Regions from separate parts of the Enterovibrio sp. QJM3NY_24 genome, predicted to be linked through region 1. Evidence: predicted binding sites of a transcription regulator. Region 1 holds the regulator's gene; the other holds the start of a gene.
What was found. Region 1 encodes PurR, which represses purine synthesis genes. Its sites were predicted from a motif close to TNANGNAAACGTTTNCNTNA; they were not measured.

Region 1 (4,216 bases):
GCAATTGTGTTCGTCAGACGCGTTCCGTGACACTTACGCAGTCGCGGGTCGTGAGCCTTGCTACATCAACGCTGCTGACGCAAAAGCACGTGGCATTGTTTCTGGTGATGTGGTTCGTGTATTCAACGAACGTGGTCAGGTCCTTGCGGGCGCAGTCGTGACTGACGACTATAAAGCTGGCGTATGTCGTATTGAAGAAGGTGCTTGGTATGCGCCACTTGAAGGCGGCAAGCCGGGTACACTTTGTACTTACGGCGATCCAAACGTACTGACTGTAGACATCGGCACCTCTAAGTTAGCGCAAGCAACCTCTGCGCATACAGCACTGGTTGAGATTGAGAAGTACACTGGTGAAGCACCTGCAGTAACAGGCTTCAACGGCCCAATCAACGTTGACGGCGTTAACCCACTGTTCCCGGCGATGGATATCGCATAAGAGACAGTATGAAGAAAAGGGCAGCTTAGCTGCCCTTTTTTGCTCTATGTTAGATAGACTTAAAGTGCTTTTTTTCAACTAACGGAATGACAATGCAAGAATTTATTGCCATTAACGAACAACGTGCAGAATTTTACTGGTGGATGTCTTCCCTTTTCGCCAGTGAATTAACGCAAGATGATTTGAATAATTACCACGGCAGCAACATGGATAACTATTTTTCCGCGTTAGCCATGACCGAGGAATTGAAAGCACCGATCGTTGAATTTCGCAACGCGCTTGCCGCGCTAAAGCTCCGCGAAGATGCACAACTCGAGCTAGCCGCTGATTTCTGTGGTTTATTCCTCAGTACACCAAAAACAGGCGCATTGCCTTATGCGTCTATTTATATTGGTGAAACCGGTCTGTTGAACGATAAGCCCGCGCAAGAGATGGGTCAATGGATGGAAAAGTACGGCATTGCTCAACGTAAAGATTTCAATGAACCGTTTGACCATCTTGCGGTTGTGCTTGATTTCATAGGGAACTTGGTCATTCTTGCCAACAAGGAAACCGAAGAAGACCAACAAGAATCCATGATGCAAGAACAGCAAATATTTTTGGAAACCATGGTCATGCCGTGGCTAGGTAGTTTCCAAAAATCGCTAAACCAGTTTGATCAATTCGGTTTTTATAAAGCCGCTGGTGCATTGCTCACTGCATTTATCACACTGGATCTTTTGTTCCTTAAAGGCGAATAAAAAGGTGCCTATCTATACCCAAACAAATTCTCGCTAAACAAGCATTTTGAAGTGTTTGGTTATGATAAATGAAGCCGGGCAAGCCCGGTTTTTTCTTTTTTTGAGCTTGGAAAACAGAAAAAACCCGCTATTTCGCAAGCTTGATACGCATCAAGCTTACGCGAGTCGCTTCAATTGAATAATTGCGGGCGCGGTCATGAGCCAGTAAACTGTGAACGCAAGCGATTGGCATTGAGAAATTTCTGTAACATTACAAACGCCTCGTCATAGTGCCGCCGCAGCGTTCCCCCCTTCTCCCACACTTGATGGAAAGCAAGTTGCTGGCAGTGTCGATGAAACCTCGACGACAAGGGGATGAGAGTCCGTCTCTCCGCCTATAGAAAGAACGAATCCATTACGCCGCTTAGCATAGCGGCGTAAACATGTTGAGCAGCCACTATTTCTCAAGCTGCTAATGAAAACGATAAGAAGATTACCCAATGGCAACAATTAAAGATGTCGCACGCATGGCTGGTGTATCTACGACAACCGTTTCACACGTGATCAATAAAACACGCTTTGTCGCAGAAAACACAACCAAGAAAGTATGGGCCGCAGTCGACGACTTAAACTATGCACCGAGTGCAGTTGCGCGCAGCTTGAAATGTAACTCAACGCGCACGATTGGCATGCTGGTCACCAAATCTACCAATCCGTTCTTTGCGGAAGTTGTACATGGGGTAGAAGAATACTGCTACAAAGAAGGCTACACGCTTATCTTGTGTAACACCGAAGGTAACTTAGCGAAGCAACGCGACTACCTGCGCATGTTGGCAGAAAAACGCGTAGATGGCCTGTTGGTGATGTGTTCTGACTTGAATGAAGAACTTCTTATTCTATTAGAGAAAAAGAAAGATCTGCCGATGGTTGTGATGGATTGGGGCACGCAACATGTCAACACCGACTGCATTCAAGACAATGCCGAACTCGGTGGCTATATCGCGACCAAGTACTTTGTAGACAACGGCCATACCAAAATCGGCTGTATTTCAGGTCAGTTAGATAAACTCACCTGTCAGACGCGCTTGGCAGGCTTTAGAACTGCGTTGGCAGAAGCTGGCATTGAAGAAAATCCGAACTGGATTGTAGAAGCCGATTTTGAGTGTGACTCCGCAGTTGAAGCGGCAAAAGCATTATTGGCCCAAGAAGACCGCCCAACGGCTGTTTTTTGCTTTAATGACATCATGGCACTGGCTGCAATCAGTACCTTCCGTCAGGCCGGGTTAGACATTCCTAACGACATTTCTGTTATTGGCTACGATAACATTGATCTAGCCGCATTTTTCTCACCACCGTTGACGACAATTCATCAGCCGAAAAATCGACTGGGTAAAACTGCAATCAAACTGTTATTGGAACGTCTCGCCAATAAAGAGAACGAACAGCAGATTTTTGTTATGCAACCAGAGCTCATCATTCGCAGTTCGGTGAAAAATATCAACGCCGAGTAAAATACGCGCTCTCGCGGTACTTCTCTAAAAGCCCGACCACTTTTTGCGGTTGGGCTTTTTTTATTAACTGGCAAGTTTTCCGACTGACTCAACCTCATTATTGCGACTCACCTCTTAAAGGGTAAATTGCCTAGTTTTCTAGTGCTACCCTTAAACCCAGCTATAAAGTAGTCATCTTGGTCAAAAATACTTCAATTACAAAGACAACCGGATATTATCAATCACATCAATAAGATTCTATCTGAACCAAGATCACACTTTATGAGACCAGCAATAACGACAAAATGATGCGATTCAGTTAAGCTAAAACCCGTCAAGAAAAAGGCAAACCATCGCGAAAGCGTGGGACGCAAAGCTTCCGGCCTCACAACACTGATTTTATGTGTTGGTGGTAGCGGAGCTACCGATGACGTTAGCATTCACATACCGGATATTTCTGGTTCGTTGACAATTCTCTGAATTAGCTTTGCTACGTTGCTCCTTGACCATTCATCCAGGAACGTATTGATTGAGAATTAGTCACATGGATAAACCAACGCTAAAAAACACACTGAAGTTCTTCGAATGCCTTGGCAAAATCAAATCCCGCTCTATGTTTGGTGGGTTTGGTGTATTTTGCGATGAGACGATGTTCGCACTGGTTGTTAATGATCAGCTTCACCTTCGTGCTGGTCAAACGAATGAAGCTGAATTCAAACATCTGGCGATGAGCCCTTACGTCTACAAAAAACGCGGCTTCCCTGTTGTGACTAAATACTATGCTGTGCCTGAAAATTGGTGGGTAAAATCTGACGAGTTAATGGCCTATGCCACGACAGCACTCACCATTGCCAGAGACGATCAGCAAGAAAAAAAGACGGCGGCGCCAACGCGTATCAAAGATCTGCCAAACTTGCGACTCGCCACAGAGCGAATGCTAAAAAAAGCAGGTATCGATTCTGTCGAACAGTTGCAAACACAGGGCGCCGTGAGAGCTTATCGAGCTTTGCAGAAATCACACCAAGACACGCTTAGCCTTGAGCTACTTTGGGCACTGGAAGGCGCGATAGAAGGTAAACACTGGTCAGTGATTACGCCTCAACGCCGTGACGAACTTTTGCAAACCTTGCACCAGTAACGCCTCAAAACCCAGCTTTCATCCAGTCAGTACAACACTCCTTTTTGAGATTGTTCTGACTGGTCTAGATATCCATTTTCTCAGTTTTAATTGTCACCAGTACCCTATCAACGCCAACCTAATCGCACTCCATACTGTATTCACACTCAAAACATGACACTTCCTACTGCATTTTTACGACAATAAGGCTCACTAAACCGAAAATAACATCATGTTCCATTGCTTATTGGCTGCGGGACAAGCTATGTTTTCAGTCAAAAATACTCTCATTTCTTCAGATCTGTATTAAACCGCCAAAAAACCTCAAGAACACCATTAATGTGACACATGTCACATTGATGACAACAAATGCACTCAGTTGATTATCAATTGTTCGAAATTTGAACTAAGCCAAAAAGACAAGATAGATGAATGGCAACAATGAGATGCATTA
Region 2 (4,216 bases), 420 kb from region 1:
AGGCGTTTGCTCTTAAAATGATTCCCCATACAACAACACTTGGAGCAAGCATGCGAGTTAGCATTCAAGACGCGATTGCAGCCCTACCCTCACCACTCAAAGAGGCTATGGAACAACTCTGCACCTCGCCAGATTTTGACGCGACAATCAGTGCCCAAGACTATGAAAACCTACTCAAGCTAACGGGCTTAGCAGACAAAGACCTGCGTGTTGCCATGCTGCCTATCGCTGCGGCTTACTCTATCGCCCCTATTTCAAAGTTCTATGTTGGCGCGATTGCTCGTGGCGCGTCGGGTCGTCTCTATTTTGGTGCGAACATGGAATTTGAAGGTGTGCAGCTCAATCAAGCGGTACATGCCGAACAATCTGCCATTAGCCACGCTTGGTTGAAGGGGGAATCTGCGCTTAAAGACATCACCATCAACTACAGCCCATGTGGTCACTGCCGTCAGTTTATGAATGAGATCAACGGCGCGGATACACTAAACATTCAACTTCCCGATCGTGAAGCCAAGTTATTACACGAATATCTGCCAGAGCCTTTTGGTCCGATTGATCTCGGTATCGACCAGCCACTGCTGGCTCCTGTTAACCATGGTTTAACGGCCGAGGAAGACGATGCACTTATTCAGGCTGCTGTCAGCGCAACGAATCGCAGTCATGCACCGTATTCACACAATTTGAGCGGTGTGGCTATCCGTGACAATAACGGGCAGATCTTCTCAGGTATGTACGCAGAAAATGCCGCGTTCAACCCTAGTCTTCCCCCGTTGCAAGTCGCGCTCATCGCCATGAACTTGGCAGAAGTGGCATTAAAAGACATCCAAGAAGTTGTTTTGGTGGAAAAAGCCAACGCCGTGATCAGCCACTTGCAAGATACACAAGCGGTTCTAGAGGCCCTAAACCCAGATATTCCTTTGGGTTATTTGGCCATTTAATGCCCAGTTGATGCGTTTATCGTCATAACATTGAAAAACGCTGTGTAACACCGGCGTTTTCGTTATACCCCGCAGACAAAGTTCGCTACTATCACGTCACTTTTCCTCATTTCTGTACACGCATGAGCCAATCTCACAACCCCGTTCTTGGCGCTTCTTGGATGCTCACCGCTGGCGTATGCTTTGCGATGATCAATAGCCTTGCGCAATATGTCAGCTTCAAAATGCAACTACCTTCCACCACGGTTGCGTTTGTTCAGTACTTTATTGCGCTGATTGTGATGATCCCTTGGCTGAGAAGCATGGGCATTCGCCAAGCACTTAAGACCGACCATCTCGGCATGCACTGTTTACGCGTTTTCTTCTCAGTCATTGGTATCCAACTTTGGCTATGGGCACTCGCTTATCCCGTTCCGATTTGGCAAGGCATTGCGTTACTGATGACCTCCCCACTGTTTGCCACAATTGGTTCAGGCCTATTTCTGGGTGAGCGAGTAGGCCCTGCCCGCTGGCTTGCTACATTGAGCGGTTTTGTGGGCGCAATGATCATTCTAGAGCCTTGGTCAGACGATTTTAGCTGGGCAACCATGCTACCTATCGGTGCTGCGTTCTTCTGGGCAACTTATTCCTTGATGGTTAAGAAACTGTCGCACAACGACTCTCCCACCACCATGGTCGTTTACCTGCTATTGCTCATCACGCCGTTTAACATCTTGCTAGCGATACCAGATTGGACAATGCCAAAAGGAGAAATGGTGTGGCTTATTCTGCTTGGTGCAGGCCTGCTCACTGCTGTTGCTCAATGGGCTATCGCCAAAGCGTATGCCGCTGCGGATGCGTCATTCGTTCAGCCTTTTGACAATGCCAAACTGCCTTTGAATGTGTTGTTCGGATTTTTGGTGTTTGGTTGGGTCCCGCCGGGTCGCCTTTGGTTGGGCGCTGCGATCATCGTCGCTGCGGTGTTCTTTATTACCCACTGGGAAACCCGTAAAGCTAAAAATAGCTAATACGACTTTTTGTCGTTTTCCGCCGCCTTTTTAGGCGGCGGTACTTCTATCGACCACTTATCACTGCTAAGCATTAATCAACCCGCCATCGTCAACCCGTCGCCAATAAACACTCACTTAGTTCAGTCTTCCTAAAACCTTACAAACCACAAAGGCAAACGCTTGCGCAAACGATTGCTTAAGGTAAAATCACCAGCAGTTATTTGCATTGATGGAAGATAATCATGATTGGAACAGCAACTCGTCCGGGCGCCACGCGCGTCCTGCTGTTGGGCTCTGGTGAGCTAGGTAAAGAAGTAGCGATTGAATGTCAGCGTCTTGGTATTGAAGTCATCGCGTGTGACCGTTATGCGGATGCGCCCGCGATGCAGGTTGCGCATCGTAGCCATGTCGTCGATATGCTCGATGGCGATGCGCTTGCAGCCATCATTGCCCAAGAGAAACCAGATTACGTGGTGCCAGAAATCGAAGCCATTGCCACTGATCGCCTCGTTGAGCTTGAGAAATCCGGCGTGAATATCGTCCCTACCGCTCGCGCAACCCAACTCACCATGAACCGAGAAGGCATTCGTCGTCTTGCCGCAGAAGAACTTGGTGTGGCAACCTCCCCGTATGCCTTTGCTGATACCTCAGAAGCGTTTCACGCGGCAATTGAATCTGTTGGTATGCCGTGTGTGGTTAAACCTGTTATGAGCTCTTCAGGCAAAGGCCAGAGTGTTGTGAAGACCAATGCTGACATCGAAAAAGCGTGGAACTATGCACAAGAAGGCGGTCGTGCTGGGCGTGGTCGCGTTATCGTCGAAGGCTTTGTTGATTTTGACTATGAAATCACCCTTCTTACCGTCAGTGCCATAGATGGCATTCATTTCTGTGCACCCATTGGCCATCGCCAAGAAGATGGTGACTACCGCGAATCATGGCAACCTCAAGCGATGAGCGTAAAAGCGCGTCAGGCAGCCGAAGAACTCGCAAAAAAAGTGGTGGCGGCATTAGGCGGCTATGGCTTATTTGGCGTGGAATTATTCGTAAAAGGCGATGATGTGCTGTTCAGCGAGGTGTCCCCTCGTCCACACGATACCGGAATGGTAACGCTGATTTCGCAAGACCTTTCTGAGTTTGCTCTTCACGTTCGCGCGTTCTTAGGTTTACCTATCAATGCGATTAACTTGTATGGCCCTTCGGCATCTGCCGTGGTGTTAGGAGAAGGCAGCTCAAACAACATTGGTTTTGATGGTATTGCACAAGCACTACGTTACCCAGATACCCAAGTCCGTCTGTTTGGTAAACCGGACATTGATGGCCGTCGCCGTCTTGGTGTGGCATTGGCAAGAGACACAGATACCAATTCAGCAGTGCGTAAAGCCGTTACCGCAGCATCTGCCATTCAGATTGATTTTTGATCTCGATTAATCTGTTTAGCGCTACATCTAATCGGACAAAACGAACCTAGATTGGCGCTGCCGAAATAAACCAGCCACCCAATGGGTGGCTGGTTTTCAATGAGAGAACGTCAAGTTTTCTTGTTTTATTTCGACTCGATCATCCACACTTCTTCTACGAAATACGAAGCCGCTTGCCCTTTCGGTGGGCGATCGCTGTTTTCATCTCGTGCTAACTGCGTAATTTTATAGCCGTCATACAGTGACATCACCTCTTCCGCCGTCACACTAAAAGGAGGGCCATCCATCTGATCTTGTGGGTAATCCAATGTCACTAACAATATTCGACCACCTGGTTGCAGCAAAGAAAGAAGCCTATCAACATATCGCTGTCGCATGCTTTGGGGCATAGCAATCAGTGCTGCGCGATCGTAAATCAACGGATAGGTGTCTAACGGCGCGGTAAAATAATCACCGCTGTAAATGGAGACCTCATCAAACTGATAAAGCTTCATGATAGGGCTGATCGCCGTCACCAGCGGCGTATAAAGGTGCTCTGAGAAAAACGCACGCACGGCGATCTCACTCAATTCCACACCCACCACGTCATCATGTTTTGTCGCCAGCCAGCCAAGATCCACTGACTTTCCGCACAGAGGGACAAATACCGCTTCTTCGCGTTTTGGGGTTAATGCTGCCCAATATTTTGTCAGCAGAGGGTTCGTGTCGGTAAGGTGAAAACCAATACGATTCTCCGCCCAGCGGCTATGCCAGAATTCCTGATCCATATCCAGATCTCATTATGTATTTCCATTGTGAGGCCATTTTAACAACGCCGTCAGGCCACATAAACTGATTTTTAAACCGATAAGATCATCAATATTCGTGATCA

Region 2: a site for PurR is predicted at 2,096-2,115, ahead of purT (formate-dependent phosphoribosylglycinamide formyltransferase). Genes of this name have one in related genera too.

The regions. Positions count from the first base shown of each region.
Region 1 covers NZ_CM173519.1:2,057,364-2,061,579, forward strand. Annotated here, with positions in the region: gene torA (trimethylamine-N-oxide reductase TorA) at 1-436, shown strand, start outside; gene torD (molecular chaperone TorD) at 529-1,176, shown strand; gene purR (HTH-type transcriptional repressor PurR) at 1,656-2,666, shown strand; cyclic di-GMP riboswitch class I at 2,980-3,074, shown strand; gene AC3CIC_RS09025 (TfoX/Sxy family DNA transformation protein) at 3,190-3,783, shown strand.
Region 2 covers NZ_CM173519.1:1,639,276-1,643,491, reverse strand. Annotated here, with positions in the region: gene cdd (cytidine deaminase) at 51-938, shown strand; gene AC3CIC_RS07275 (DMT family transporter) at 1,061-1,945, shown strand; gene purT (formate-dependent phosphoribosylglycinamide formyltransferase) at 2,170-3,345, shown strand; gene AC3CIC_RS07265 (thiopurine S-methyltransferase) at 3,471-4,112, opposite strand.